One region of the Nonomuraea sp. NPDC049480 genome, then DNA from elsewhere that is predicted to be linked to it. Evidence: riboswitches for the same ligand, from Rfam matches in the RefSeq annotation. Region 1 holds a riboswitch; the other holds the start of a gene.
What was found. A riboswitch is a leader RNA that binds a small molecule or an ion and turns the genes downstream of it on or off. The one in region 1 is predicted to bind glycine.
Positions count from the first base shown of each region.

Region 2: it holds a riboswitch for glycine, as region 1 does, so the genes downstream of both, gcvP (aminomethyl-transferring glycine dehydrogenase) here and gcvT (glycine cleavage system aminomethyltransferase GcvT) in region 1, are expected to answer to the same signal.

Region 1 is NZ_JBITMD010000001.1:173,550-181,138, forward strand. It holds gene ACIBX3_RS00825 (glutamine synthetase family protein) at 1-1,152, shown strand, start outside; gene ACIBX3_RS00830 (aldehyde dehydrogenase family protein) at 1,155-2,495, shown strand; gene ACIBX3_RS00835 (3-oxoacyl-ACP reductase) at 2,611-3,417, shown strand; gene ACIBX3_RS00840 (gamma-glutamyl-gamma-aminobutyrate hydrolase family protein) at 3,426-4,115, shown strand; gene ACIBX3_RS00845 (hypothetical protein) at 4,117-4,974, opposite strand; glycine riboswitch at 5,068-5,165, shown strand; glycine riboswitch at 5,256-5,354, shown strand; gene gcvT (glycine cleavage system aminomethyltransferase GcvT) at 5,389-6,474, shown strand; gene gcvH (glycine cleavage system protein GcvH) at 6,471-6,860, shown strand; gene ACIBX3_RS00860 (L-serine ammonia-lyase) at 6,918-7,589, shown strand, end outside.
Region 2 is NZ_JBITMD010000006.1:335,409-342,997, forward strand. It holds gene ACIBX3_RS20130 (sugar phosphate nucleotidyltransferase) at 1-839, shown strand, start outside; gene ACIBX3_RS20135 (FHA domain-containing protein) at 1,110-1,622, shown strand; gene ACIBX3_RS20140 (MerR family transcriptional regulator) at 1,823-2,476, shown strand; gene ACIBX3_RS20145 (bifunctional nuclease family protein) at 2,609-3,079, shown strand; gene ACIBX3_RS20150 (MerR family transcriptional regulator) at 3,227-3,847, shown strand; glycine riboswitch at 4,136-4,235, shown strand; gene gcvP (aminomethyl-transferring glycine dehydrogenase) at 4,417-7,242, shown strand.

The sequences.
Region 1 (7,589 bases):
TCCGGATACGCGATGTCGTCCTGGGATCGCGGGTACGGCGACTTCGTCATGAAACCGGATCTCGGCACGCTGCGCCGGGTGCCGTGGCAGGAGGGCACCGCGATGCTGATGGCGGACCTGGCCTGGGAGGGCGGCGGCGACGTGACCGCCTCGCCCCGCCAGATCCTGCGCAGGCAGCTCGCCCGCCTGTCCGAGCGGGGCCTGGTCGCGTACGTCGGCACCGAGCTGGAGTTCATCGTCTACGAGGACAGCTACGAGGACGCATGGAAGCGGGCATACCGCGATATGTCGCCCGCGAACCTCTACAACGTCGACTACTCCCTCCTCGGCACCGCCCGCATCGAGCCGCTCCTGCGCCGCATCAGGCTCGGCATGGAGGGCGCCGGCCTGTACGTCGAGTCCGCCAAGGGCGAGTGCAACCTGGGCCAGCACGAGATCGCCTTCCGCTACGACGAGGCGCTCAAGTCCTGCGACAACCACTCGATCTACAAGAACGGAGCCAAGGAGATCGCCGCCCAGGAGGGCAAGTCGATCACCTTCATGGCCAAGCCGAACCACCGCGAGGGCAACTCCTGCCACATCCACATCTCCGTCCGCAGCCAGGACGGGGATCCCGTGATGGCCGGCGAGGGGCCGTTCGGGTTGTCGCCGCTCGGCGCCCGCTTCATCGCCGGGCAGCAGGCCTGCCTGCGCGAGCTCACCCTCATGTACGCCCCCAACGTCAACTCCTACAAGCGCTACGTCCCCGGCAGCTTCGCCCCGACGGCCGTCAAGTGGGGCGTCGACAACCGCACCTGCGCGCTCCGGCTCGTCGGCCACGGGCACTCGCTGCGCGTGGAGAACCGCGTGCCGGGCGGCGACGTCAACCCGTACCTGGCGGTGTCCGCGCTGGTGGCGGCCGGGCTGCACGGGATCGACAACGAGCTGCCGCTGGAGGACCCCTACGAGGGCAACGCCTACGCCTCGGGCGCCGAGACCGTGCCGCACACGCTGCGCGACGCGCTCGCCCTCTTCGAAGGCTCGAAGCTGGCCCGCGAGGCGTTCGGCGAGGACGTGGTGGAGCACTACGCCAACAACGCGCGGGTGGAGCTGGCCGCGTTCGACGCGGCGGTGACGGATTGGGAGTTGTTCCGTGGTTTCGAACGGATGTGAGCATGAAGATCGTTAATCCGGCGACCGAAGAGGTGCTCGCCGACGTCGAGCTCGCCGACGCGGCCGAGATCGACCGGGCCGTGGAGCGTGCCAGGAAGGCGTACCCGGCCTGGCGCGACGTGGCCCCGGGCGACCGGGCGCGGCTGCTGCGGCGCTTCGCCGACCTGGTGGGCGAGCACGGCGAGGAACTGGCGCGGCTGGAGCTGGCCAACGCCGGGCACACCATCGGGAACGCCCGCTGGGAGGCCGGCGCCGTACGCGACGTCCTGCATTTCTACGCCGCCGCTCCCGAGCGCAACCACGGCAAGCAGATCCCGGTGCCCGGTGGCGTGGACATCACGTTCCAGGAACCCCTGGGCGTGGTGGGCGTCATCGTGCCGTGGAACTTCCCCATGCTGATCATGTCATGGGGCCTGGCCCCCGCGCTTGCGGCCGGTAACACCGTGATCGTCAAGCCTGCGGAATGGACTCCGCTGACCGCGCTGAGGCTGGCCGAGCTGGCCCTGGCGGCGGGCCTCCCCGAGGGGGTGCTCCAGGTCCTGCCTGGGGCAGGGGAGGTCGCGGGGGCCCGATTGGTCGAGCACCCGGACGTGGCCAAGATCGTGTTCACCGGCTCGACCGAGGTCGGCAAGGAGATCGCCGCCAAGGCGGCGGCCCACGTCAAGCGCATCACGCTCGAACTCGGCGGCAAGTCGGCGAACATCGTCTTCGCGGACGCGGATCTGGAGAAGGCGGCAAAGGCCGCTCCCTACTCCGTGTTCGACAACGCGGGCCAGGACTGCTGCGCCCGCTCCAGGCTGCTGGTCCAGGCCGACGTGTACGACGAGTTCATGGCGCTGCTCACGCCCGCCGTCCAGGCGGTCAAGGTCGGCGACCCTCTCGACGAGAGCACCGAGATGGGCCCGCTGATCAGCGCCGAGCACCTGGAACGGGTACGCGGCTTCGTCCAGGACCCCTACCTGCAGGGATCCTGCCCGCAGGGCAAGGGCTTCTGGTTCCCGGCGACCGTGCTGACCCCCGACGTCACCGACCGGGCGTTCACCGAGGAGATCTTCGGGCCCGTGGTGTCGGTGGCCGCGTTCAAGGACGAGGCGGACGCCGTGCGGATCGCCAACGACACCCCGTACGGCCTGAGCGGCTCCATCTGGACCCGCGACGTCGGGCGGGCGCTCCGCGTGGCCAGGGCGGTCGAGTCGGGCGCGCTCTCGGTGAACTCCAACTCGTCGGTGCGCTACTGGACCCCGTTCGGCGGATTCAAGCAATCCGGCCTTGGCAGGGAGCTCGGCCCGGACGCCCTGGCGGCGTTCACCGAGACAAAGAACGTCTTCATCTCCTGGGAGTGAACCCGACGCAGTGAGCGGAGTGAAGGCCCGACGGAGGAGGGACTTCGCGAAGCGAATGAGGAGTGGTGAACGACCCAATGAGCAGGGAGTGAACCCGACGCACTTCGCGAAGCGAATGAGGAGTGGTGAACGACCAAATGAGCAGGGAGTGAAATCAGTGCAGAGGTTGCAGGATCGGGTGGCGGTCATCACCGGCGCGGGCAGCGGCATCGGGCTGGCCACGGCCCGTAGGTTCGCCGGCGAAGGCGCCAAGGTCGTCTGCGTGGACGTCGACGAGGAGGCGGGCAACAAGGCCGCGGCCGAGGTCGGCGGCCGCTTCGTCAAGGCCGATGTGACCAGCGAGGACGACGTCGTCCGGATGTACGAGACGGCGCACGACGCGTACGGGAGCGTCGACATCGCCTTCAACAACGCCGGCATCTCGCCGCCCGACGACGACTCGATCCTGGAGACCGGCATCGACGCCTGGCGCCGCGTCCAGGAGGTCAATCTGACCAGCGTCTACCTGTGCTGCAAGCACGTCATCCCGTACATGCGGCGGCAGGGCAAGGGCTCGATCATCAACACCGCGTCCTTCGTGGCCGTCATGGGGTCGGCGACGTCGCAGATCTCCTACACCGCCTCCAAGGGCGGGGTGCTGGCGATGTCGCGCGAGCTGGGCGTGCAGTTCGCCAGGGAGGGCATCCGGGTGAACGCCCTGTGCCCGGGGCCGGTGAACACGCCCCTGCTGCAGGAGCTGTTCGCGAAGGACCCGGAGCGGGCGCAGCGGCGGCTCGTGCACGTTCCCGTGGGGCGCTTCGCCGAGGCCACGGAGATCGCGGCGGCGGTGGCGTTCCTGGCCAGCGACGACGCCTCGTTCATCACCGCCAGCGAATTCCTGGTGGACGGAGGCATCTCCGGCGCCTACGTGACGCCGCTCTAGGAGGAATCATGCGTCCGGTCATCGGCATCACGTGTTACGTCGAGCCCGCCACATTCACGGTGTGGGAGGACATGACCGTCGCGCTGCTGCCGTACATGTACGTGGAGCAGGTCGCACGCGCCGGCGGGCAGCCCGTCGTGCTGCCGCCGGCCGGCGATCCCGCGCGGCTGGTGGAGCGGCTGGACGGGCTCATCCTGGCCGGCGGTGGCGACATCGACCCGGCCAGGTACGGGGAAATGCCACACGAAAAGTCCGGATATGTCCGCAAATTTCGCGATGAGGCGGAGTTTGCGGTGCTGGCCGCGGCGCTCGACGCCGAGCTGCCCTACCTGGGGATCTGCCGCGGCCTGCAGGTGCTCAACGTCGCCCTCGGCGGCACGCTGCACCAGCACCTCCCCGACGTGGTCGGGCACGCGGGCCACGCCCCCGCGCCCGGCCGCTTCGGCCCGCTGCCCGTCATCCCCGTGCCCGGCACCCGCCTGGCCAAGACGCTGGGCACGGAACCGGTGACGGTCCCGCACTACCACCACCAGGCCGTCGACCGCCTCGCCGACGGACTCACGGTCTCCGCCACCGCCGAGGACGGCACGATCGAGGCGGTGGAGCTGGACGCCGGACCGTTCACGATGGCCGTCCAGTGGCACCCGGAGGCGGCCGAGGACTGCGCCCTCTTCGAGGCCCTCGTGGCAGCCTGCTGAGCTATCCGACCGGCTTCAGCACGCTGTCGAACACCACGACGCCCTTGCCGTATTTCTCGTCCGTCCTGCGGCGCAGGTCGTCGGTCGCCAGCCAGACCTCCACTTCCACCCGGTTCCGCGTCACGCTGGACGACGCCGAGAGGAACCCGTCGCCCACGTCCTTGACGACCTGTTCCTGGGTCTTCTGCAACTCGCCCTCGCTCCGTTGCGCGCCGCTGATGCACAGCGCGCCGCCCCACACTTCGCGAATCCACTCCTCGCGGTCCGCCAGATCGCCGGTGAACTTGAGGTTCAGCACCAGCCGCTTCGGGTCGTTGCCCTGCTTCTCCATCTCCTCACGGGTCGTCGGAGGCGGGCCGGGGTAGTTCTGGTCGAGCCACGCTCCGGCGAACTCCGCGACCGTGCCGGCCCGCGCGATCGCCTTCTCCATGGCCTTCAGCGTGGCCTTGGCGGGATCGACGGGTCGCCAGCCGCCCGCGGGCTCGGGACACGGGCTCGCGAAGCCGTCCTCGCCCGTAGGCTGCTCCTGGCCCTTCACCGGCGCCCCCGGCGGCTCCGTCAGCGTCAGCCTGGCTCCGTCCCAGGTGCCGACGACCCGGTACGAGCCCCACTTCACACCCGCCCGCGACTCGTGCTCCACCTTGCTCCAGTCCCAGCCGACGACATCAGGGCCACCGCACTGCGGCGGGTCCGACGTCTGGACCGTCCCGCACAGCTGCGGCCCGTGCCCACCGCCTTCGAGCACCGTCAGGCTCGCCTCGTAGCGAGGTGGCGGCGCGGGGGAAGCGGCCTCCTGGGTGCCGCAGGACGTGACCGTCAGGGCGGCCGCCAGGCCGAGAGCCGCTGTTCGCCGATTCATACCCTATCGACGTCATAGTTCCCCGAGCGGTTCATGGAAGATCCGCACGCGACAAGACGCCCATGTCGGCACTAGGCTGACGGACATCACCGACGAAACCGTGCGGGAGAGCACTCTGACAGCCGGTCAGGGTCCCTGAAGGAGCAAGCCCTCCCCGCGAACCTCTCAAGGCAAAGGACCGCACGGACGTCGAATGAGAAATCTGCCGAGTGGACTGCCGCTACGGTCGTGCCGCACACGACGGTAGGGCGACAGTCCGCCTGAGCCGGGTTTCTTGTTCGAAGGTGTCCTCTGGAAAGCAGGCCCGTGGGCCTCGCCGAAGGTGAAAGTCCGGCAAAACTCGGGCGAAGCTCTCAGGCATCGATGACAGAGGGGGAGGATGCTGGCATCCGACCCTGTCCTGAGGTGCGACAAATGTCCCGACCGACACCGCTACGAGACGTTCACGAGAGCCTCGGCGCCACGCTCACCGACTTCGCGGGGTGGCTCATGCCCCTGCGGTACGGCAGCGAGTCCGCGGAGCACAACGCCGTCCGCGGGGCGGCCGGGCTGTTCGACCTCTCGCACATGGGCGAGATCTTCCTGACGGGGCCGCAGGCCGGGGAGGCGCTGGACTACGCGCTGGTCGGCCACCTGTCGGCGCTGGTGCCCGGACGGGCCAGATACACCATGATCGTGAACGAGCGGGGCGGGGTGCTCGACGACCTCATCGTCTACCGGCTCGGGGACGAGGAGTTCATGGTGGTGGCGAACGCCTCGAACTACGAGATGGTCGGAAATGAGCTAAAAAATCGCGTGAAGGCGTACAACGCGGTCGTCGAAGATCGCTCCGACCAGTACGCGCTCATCGCCGTCCAGGGGCCGCGCTCCCAGGAGATCCTCGCCACGCTCACCGACGCCGACCTCGGCGGGCTGAAGTACTACACGGGTCTCCCCGGCCTGGTGGACGGCCGGCAGGCGCTCATCGCCCGCACCGGCTACACCGGCGAGGACGGCTTCGAGCTCTTCGTCGCCAACCAGGACGCGGTGCCCCTCTGGAACGCCCTCATGGCGGCCGGCGAGCCGTACGGCCTCAAGCCCGCGGGCCTGTCCGCCCGCGACACGCTCCGGCTGGAGGCCGGCATGCCGCTGTACGGCAACGAGCTCACCGCCGAACTCACTCCGTTCGACGCGGGACTGGGCAGAGTGGTGAAATTCGACAAGCCCGGCGACTTCGTCGGCAAGTCGGCGCTCGAGGCGGTCAAGGACGACACGCCGCGGCGCCGCCTCGTCGGCCTGGTCGCGCAGGGCCGCCGGGTGCCGCGCCACGGTTACCCGGTCACCAAAGACGGCGCCGTCGTCGGCGAGGTCACCAGCGGTGCGCCTTCCCAGACCCTGGGCAAGCCCATCGCGATGGCCTACGTCGACACCGGCGTCGAAGCAGGCCTGGCTGTGGACATCCGGGGCAGCCATGAACCTATGGACCTGGTTGAGCTGCCCTTTTACAGGAGGAAGAAGTGAGCAACATCCCTGACGAGCTGAGCTACACCAAGGAGCACGAGTGGGTGGCCGGGGTCGACGACGGGCTGACCGTGACCGTCGGCATCACCGACTACGCCGCCGAGGCCCTTGGTGACGTCGTCTTCGTGCAGCTCCCCGAGGTCGGTTCGGTCGTCGAGGCCGGCGACTCCATCGGCGAGGTGGAGTCCACCAAGTCCGTGAGCGAGATCTACACGCCGGTCGGCGGTGAGATCGTCGAGGTCAACCAGACCGTCGCGGACGACCCGTCGATCGTCAACAGCGACCCGTACGGCGAGGGCTGGATGTTCCGCGTCCGTATGGAAGGTGACCCGGAGGACCTGCTGTCCGCCGAGGAGTACAAGGCGCTCACCTCCGGCGAGTCCTAAAGATTCCCGCCGGGGCCCGGCACCGGGCCCCGGCCTTGCGATGAAGGGCGCACATCAATGGCGATCAGCGTCTTCGACCTCTTCAAAATAGGCATCGGCCCCTCCAGCTCCCACACGGGCGGCCCGATGGCGGCCGCGCACAAGTTCGCCCGTGGCCTGCACGACGACGGCCTCCTGCCGCGCGTGGCGCGCGTCGAGGCGATCCTGTACGGCTCCCTCGGCCTCACCGGCAAGGGCCACGGCAGCGACAAGGCCGTCCTGCTGGGCCTGTCGGGTGAGAAGCCCGAGCTCGTGGACGTGGAAACGATCGAGGACCGTCTGGCCGCGATGCGCGCGTCGGGCACGGTCAAGCTGTACGGCGTCCGCGAGATCCCCTTCGTCGTGGGCGAGGACCTCGTCTTCGAACGCAAGATCTCGCTCCCCGAGCACCCCAACGGCATGCGCTTCACCGCGTACACCTCGGAAGGCGAGAAGCTCCGGGAGAAGGTCTACTTCTCGGTCGGCGGCGGCTTCGTCGTGGACGAGAAGGCCACCGGCGCCGACCGCATCAAGCCGGACGACACCGTGCTCCCCCACCCCTTCACCACCGGCGAGGAGCTGCTCAAGCACTGCTCCAACACGGGCCTGTCGATCTCCGCCCTGATGCTGGAGAACGAGAAGGCCTTCGGCCGCACTGAAGAGGAGATCCGCGCGGGGATCCTCAACCTGTGGCGCGTCATGTCGGAATGC
Region 2 (7,589 bases), on a different contig from region 1:
GCGCCGGCGGCACCTCCTCGCTGGTGCTGCCGACGCTGCTCGGCCGGGTCGGCGTGGACGTGCTCACCGTGAACGCCCGCCTCGACGAGGTCTCGCCCACCGAGACGCTCGCCGAGCGCCGCCGCGACCTGCAACGCCTGTCGGAGCTGGTCAGCTCGTCCCGTGCGGCGTTCGGCGTCCGGTTCGACCCGGTGGGCGAGCGCATCGCCCTGGTGGACGAGATGGGTCAGCTCATCAACGAGGAACGCGCCCTGCTGGTCGTGCTCGACCTGGTCGCCGCCGAGCGCCGGGGCGGCCAGGTGGCGCTGCCGGTCACCACGACCAGGGTCGCCGAGCAGGTCTGCCGTTTCCACGGCGTGCAGGTGCAGTGGACCTCCACCGCGCTCGACGCCCTCACCTCGGCCGCCGCCGGTCCCGACATGATCTTCGCGGCGGACGGGCGCGGCGGATTCGTCGTGCCCGAGTTCAGCCCCGCCATCGACGGGCTGGCCGCGTTCATGCGCCTGCTGGGCCTGGTCGCCCGCACCCGTCTGTCGCTCAGCCAGATCGACGCCAGGATCCCCGAGGTCAAGCTGCTCAAGCGCACCGTGCCCACGCCGTGGGCGGCCAAGGGAGCGGTCATGCGCTCGGTCATCGAGGCGGCCGAGGCCGAGCCCGAGGGCCACCGCATCGACATCACCGACGGCGTGCGCGTCGCCCGCGACGACGGCAGCTGGGTGCTGGTCCTGCCCGCCGCCACCGAGCCCGTCACCGACCTGTGGGCCGAGGCGTCCGACATGGACGGCGCCCAGGCTCTGATCGAACGCTGGGCGCGCATCGTGGAGCAGGCCGCTTCCTGACCGGGTGATCACAGTGCGTGACGGAAAAGTCTTCATCGGCGACGCGCGCGGAGAGTGCCGCAAGATCGTAATGTAGAAACGCGCGGCGGCATGGACCACGGGGCGGAAGCGGCGGTAACTTTGTCTGCGTCCAAACCACCGTCCAGCGCCCCGAGTTGACCTTTGCCGCTGATCAGCGTAAGTTGCGGCATTCGCAAACTTGAAAAAGCGAAGCGAGGCGCGCCCCGAGCACTGTCGCCGCGTCTTCGCGGTAGGAGGCCGAGCCGATCGATGCCGAGCGTCTACTGCACGCAGTGCGGGCACGCCAACCCCGAGGATGCCCGTTTCTGTTCCCGTTGTGGGTCACCGCTGACCAGACCCGAGGTCTCCGGGGATACCACATCGACGATCTCCGTCGCGGGAATCGAGGCATACGAGGCTGAGACAGGCGACATGCTCCTGGCCGAGCGGGCGCTCGTCGAGCAGCTGCCGCCCGGCGCGGCGTTGCTCACGGTGACCAGGGGCCCCAATCAGGGGAGCCGCTTCCGGCTCGACAAGGACCTGACCACGACGGGCCGTCACCCGGAGAGCGACATCTTCCTCGACGACATCACGGTCTCCCGCCGCCACGTCGAGTTCTACCGCCACCGCGGCGGCCAGTTCTCGGTGCGCGACGTGGGCAGCCTCAACGGCACCTACGTCAACCGCGAGCGGATCGAGGAGGTTCCCCTGCACTCCGGAGACGAGGTGCAGATCGGCAAGTTCCGCCTCGTCTTCCTGATGCGGGGCAGCTCCGGCGTATGAGCGAGCGCAGCGAGCGTCTCATGGACACGGCTTCCCATGGGGAACTCATGCGGCCGGAGGTCGTATGAGCGAGCGCAGCGAGCGTCTCATGGACACAGCTCCCCACTGGGGACTCATGCGGCCGGAGGCCGTATGAGTGAGCGCAGCGAGCGTCTCATGGACACAGCTCCCCACTGGGGACTCATACGGCCGGAGGCCGTATGAGTCCCCAGGCGGCACGCTCGTACATGAGCATCGGGGAGGTGCTCGCGCTCCTGCAGGGTGAGTTCCCCGATGTCACCGTCTCCAAGATCAGGTTCTTGGAGGGCGAAGGGCTGATCGAGCCGGAGCGCAGCCCCTCCGGATACCGGAAGTTCACGCACCTGCACGTCGAGCAGCTGCGTTTCATCCTCACCGAGCAGCGCGACCACTATCTGCCGCTGCGGGTGATCAAGGACAGGATGGCCGAGAGCTTCGGCCGCCCCCGGGCGGTGCAGAAGAAGCAGGAGGTCAAGCTCGACCGCGGCGAGCTGCTCGAGGCCGCGGGGATCGACGAGGAGACGCTCGCCGAGCTCGAGGACTACGGCCTGCTCGCCCCAGTGGCCAGGCGCTACGACGAAGAGGCGCTCATGGTGGCGCGCACGGTCGGCGCGCTGGCCCGCTTCGGCCTGCGCGCGAGGCACCTGCGCGCGGTCAAGGCCGCCGCCGAGCGCGAGTGCGGCCTGGTCGAGCAGACCGTCGCGCCCGTGCTGAAACGCCGCGCCCCCGGGGCCATCGGGGAGGCCGAGGAGACCGCCAGGGAGCTGTCCACGTTGCTGCTGGACCTGCACGCGTCGCTGGTTCGCGCGGGCGTACGCTCGGTGCTGGGGCGTTGAGAGCGAAGCGAGCAGGGAGGCGGCGGCACATTCCAGGCCTCTCGGGTGTTACGTTGAATTGAAGTAGCCAGTCAGCAGAAGCGACGAGCAAATAGCTGTGCCGGGTGACCGGTCAGGAATACGGAGCAGCCCGTGTTGCAGATGGAGGTCGTGGGCGTACGAGTTGAAATGCCCACAAATCAGCCGATCGTCTTGCTCAAGGAGGCACACGGGGAGCGGTTCCTTCCTATATGGATCGGCATGACCGAAGCCACGGCCATCGCCTTGGCCCAGGCGGAGGAGCCTCCCCCGAGGCCGCTCACCCACGACCTCTTCCGTGACGTGCTGAGCGCTCTGGGCGTGGGCCTGCGGGCGGTCAACATCGTCGCTCTGCGCGACGGCATCTTCTTCGCCGACCTGGTGTTCTCCAACGGCGTGGAGGTGAGCGCGCGGCCGTCGGACTCGATCGCGCTCGCGCTGCGCACCGGAGCCCGCATCTTCGCCAGCGAGGAGGTGGTCCAGGAGGCCGGCGTGGTCATCCCGGACGACCAGGAGGACGAGGTGGAGAAGTTCAGGGAGTTCCTTGACACGATCACTCCCGAGGACTTCGGCAGGGCGGGGTAGGTATTTCGGTGCATTTACGCTTCACGACGCGCCGAGCCGGATCGTTGACTGAGCATGGTCACGGTCCTACGGTGCAAGTGAAACCCGTGGTCGCCCTTTATGAACCCCCAGATCAGGCCGCGGGATGAGAGAAAGCCGGAGGTCCGCGTGGCGGTCAGCAGCGGCGAGGGAAAGACGGCCGGCCAGGAAGATCCGGTGCGGCGCGAGGACGCGCGGCAGCGTGCCGGGGAGCAGGGCCTGCTCTTCGACGAGCAGCCGGCGGCGTTGCCGGACGACATCGGGTACCGCGGGCCCACGGCCTGCGCGGCGGCCGGCATCACCTACAGGCAGCTCGACTACTGGGCGCGTACAGGCCTGGTGGAGCCCACGATAAGGGCAGCGCAAGGCTCGGGCTCCCAGCGGCTCTACAGCTTCCGCGACATCCTGGTGCTCAAGGTCGTCAAGCGGCTCCTCGACACCGGGGTGTCGCTGCAGCAGATCCGCACGGCCGTGCAGCACCTGCGCGATCGCGGGGTCGCCGACCTCGCCCAGATCACGCTCATGAGCGACGGCGTCAGCGTCTACGAGTGCACCTCGGCCGACGAGGTGATCGACCTGCTCCAGGGCGGCCAGGGCGTGTTCGGGATCGCGCTCGGCCGGGTCTGGCGCGAGGTCGAGGGATCCCTCGCGGAGCTGCCGGGGGAAAGAGCGGCGGTCGAGGACACCGTCCCGGCCGACCACCCCGCTGACGAACTCGCAAGGCGCCGACGCGCCCGGCGCATAGGGTAGGAACAGCCGCCCGAGCGTTGGCCATGCCAGACGATGGTCAACGGCAGAACTGTTGTCGGCGTCCTGCCGTTGGATGAGTGACGACCGATGGTAATGGCGGGATGACTTTCTGTCACAACCAGGTGCCCGCCCGGCCTTGCCGGGTCGCCGCCGGCCTTGGCGCGGGGTGCGACGAGACTACGCCGATGTCCGTTTTGCTCAGGTAAACGACAGAGAACCGAAGACGCTTATGGAGACCGGCGAGGGTTGTCATCGGTGAGGGTTGTAATCTAGGACAAGCAAAGCTTGCGACCCCGTGCGGGAGAGTCCCCGGGGCCTTCGGGCCCCTGGGCGCCGAAGGAGCAACCCTCCCCGGAATCTCTCAGGCACCCTGTACCGCTCGGGCGAGGCAACTCTGGAAAGCAGGCGCGCCCGCCAGGCGTGCCTCACCGACGGTGCAAGCCCCCGCCCGGGGGTGAAGCTCTCAGGTCGCGGCACCGCACCCATCATGGGGCCGCGCTGACAGAGGGGGAGATCCGGCACTCGCCCGCGCCCTGGCGCCGGTCTCCATACCTTCGGGAGGCACCTCCATGACCGACCTGTCAGCTCCGCCGTTCTCCACCCGGCACATCGGCCCCTCGGAGTCCGAGCAGCAGCGCATGCTGGAGGTCGTCGGCTTCGAGTCCGTGGCCGACCTGGTGGCCGTGGCCGTCCCCGAGGCGATCAGGGCCAAGGACCGGCTCAAGCTGCCCGCCGCCGCGAGCGAGACCGAGGCGATCGCCGAGCTGCGCGCCCTGGCCGATCGCAACCGGGTGCTCACCTCGATGATCGGCCTGGGCTACCACGACACGATCACGCCCGCGGTCATCCGCCGCAACCTGCTGGAGAACCCGGGCTGGTACACCGCGTACACGCCGTATCAGCCGGAGATCTCACAGGGCCGGCTCGAGGCGCTGCTGAACTTCCAGACGGTCGTCTCCGACCTCACCGGCCTGCCCGTCGCCGGCGCCTCCCTCCTCGACGAGGGCACGGCCGCCGCCGAGGCCATGACGCTGGCCCGCCGCGCCGGCAAGTCCAAGAGCGACGTGTTCGTGATCGACGCCGACGCGCTGCCCCAGACCAAGCGCGTGCTGGCCACCAGGGCCGAGCCGCTCGGCATCACGCTCGTGGAGCACTCGCTCGACGGCGAGCTGCCCGAGTGCTTCGGCGTGCTCGTCCAGTACCCGGGGGCCTCCGGGCGGCTGCGCGACTTCCGCGCCGTGGCCGCCGCCGCGCACGAGGCGGGCGCGCTGGTCGTGGCCGCGGCCGACCTGCTGGCCCTCACGCTCGTGGCCGCGCCGGGCGAGCTGGGCGCCGACATCGCGATCGGCACCTCGCAGCGCTTCGGCGTGCCGTTCGGGTTCGGCGGGCCGCACGCGGCCTACATGTCCGTACGCGAGGGCCTGCAGCGGCAGCTGCCCGGGCGGCTCGTGGGCGTGTCCGTGGACGCCGACGGCGCCCCCGCCTACCGGCTGGCCCTGCAGACCCGCGAGCAGCACATCCGCCGGGAGAAGGCCACCAGCAACATCTGCACCGCGCAGGTCCTGCTCGCCGTCATCGCGGGCATGTACGCCGTCTACCACGGCCCCGACGGGCTGCGCCGCATCGCCCGCGGGGTGCACCGGCACGCCGTCGCCATCGCCGGTGGCCTGCGCCGGGCCGGCCTGGAGGTCGTACACGCCGAGTTCTTCGACACGGTCCTCGTCCGCGTGCCGGGCAGGGCCGCCGAGGTGGTCGCCGCGGCCGCCGAGCGCGGGATCAACCTCTGGCGGGCCGACGACGACCACGTCTCGATCTCCTGCGACGAGAAGACCGGAGCCGCCGAGGTGGCCGCGGTGCAGGAGGCGTTCGGGGTTCCGGCCGCGGACCCGGAGGGCGCGGCCGACGCGCTGCCCGCCTCGCTGCTGCGCGAGTCGGCATACCTCACCCACCCGGTCTTCCACAGCCACCGCTCCGAGACCGCGATGCTGCGCTACCTGCGCAGGTTGCAGGACAAGGACATCGCGCTGGACAGGTCGATGATCCCGCTCGGCTCCTGCACGATGAAGCTCAACGCCAGCACCGAGATGGAGCCGATCACCTGGCCCGAGTTCGCGGCGATCCACCCGTACGCGCCCGACGCGCAGGCCGGGGGCTACCTGGAGCTGATCGGCACGCTGGAGCGCTGGCTGGCCGAGATCACCGGCTACGACACGGTGTCGCTGCAGCCGAACGCCGGCTCGCAGGGCGAGTTCGCCGGGCTGCTGGCCATCCGCGCCTACCACCGCGCGGGCGGCCAGACCGGCCGCGACGTCTGCCTCATCCCGTCCTCCGCCCACGGCACCAACGCCGCCAGCGCCGTCATGGCCGGCATGCGGGTCGTGGTCGTGGCCTGCGACTCCGAGGGCAACGTCGACCTGGACGACCTCGACGCCAAGATCGCCAAGCACCGCGACGCGCTGGCCGCGATCATGGTGACGTACCCGTCGACACACGGCGTGTACGAGGAGACCATCACCGAGGTCTGCGCCAAGGTGCACGAGGCCGGCGGGCAGGTGTACGTCGACGGGGCCAACCTCAACGCCCTGGTCGGGCTGGCCAAGCCGGGCGAGTTCGGGGCCGACGTGTCCCACCTCAACCTGCACAAGACGTTCTGCATCCCGCACGGGGGCGGCGGCCCCGGCGTCGGGCCGGTCGCGGTGCGCGCCCACCTGGCGGCCTACCTGCCCGGCCATCCGCTGCACGACGGCACGCCGGTCGGGCCCGTCTCCGCGGCCCCGTACGGGTCGGCGGGGATCCTGCCGATCTCGTGGGCGTACATCAGGATGATGGGCAGCGACGGGCTCACGGCGGCCACCGAGCAGGCCATCCTGTCGGCGAACTACCTGGCGCGGCGCCTGGCCCCCCACTACCCGGTCCTGTACACCGGCCGGGGCGGGCTGGTGGCGCACGAGTGCATCGTCGACCTGCGGCAGATCACCAAGGAGACCGGCGTCACCGTGGACGACGTGGCCAAGCGGCTCATCGACTACGGCTTCCACGCGCCCACCATGTCGTTCCCGGTGGCGGGCACGCTCATGATCGAGCCGACCGAGAGCGAGGACCTCGGCGAGCTGGACCGGTTCGCCGACGCGATGATCGCCATCCGGGGAGAGATCGCCAAGGTGGCGTCGGGCGAGTACGACAAGACCGACAACCCCCTCCGGAACGCCCCGCACACGGCCACGTCGGTCACCGCCGACGAGTGGACGCACCCGTACCCGCGCAGCGAGGCGGCCTACCCGGTGCCGTCGCTGCGTGAGGGCAAGTACTGGGTGCCGGTACGGCGGATCGACCAGGCGTACGGGGACCGCAACCTGGTGTGCTCCTGCCCGCCTTTGGAGGCGTACGAGGACTGAATGCCTGCGGCGCGGTGTCCTCGTCGCTTCGCGTACGAGGACTGAATGCCTGCGGCGGGGTGTCCTCGTCGCTTCGCGTACGAGGGCTGAGCGGACGATGGCGGATCGGCCAGTCCGCCATCGTCAAGTGAGCAGACATGATCGCCAGAAGTCGTTAGGGTGTGAATCGTTGCTGGCCCTTGCTATGCGAGCAGGTGGTTACCGGTAGAACTGTTATGCAACGCATAGTAATCGCGAAGTAACATCCTGTCACGGCCGGGTGTCTGAGTGGCGCCCGGTCCCCGCCCTCGTTGGTGTCCGCACCACCGGGACAGCGTCCGGCGGGGCGGTGGCCCAAGAGCCGCGCT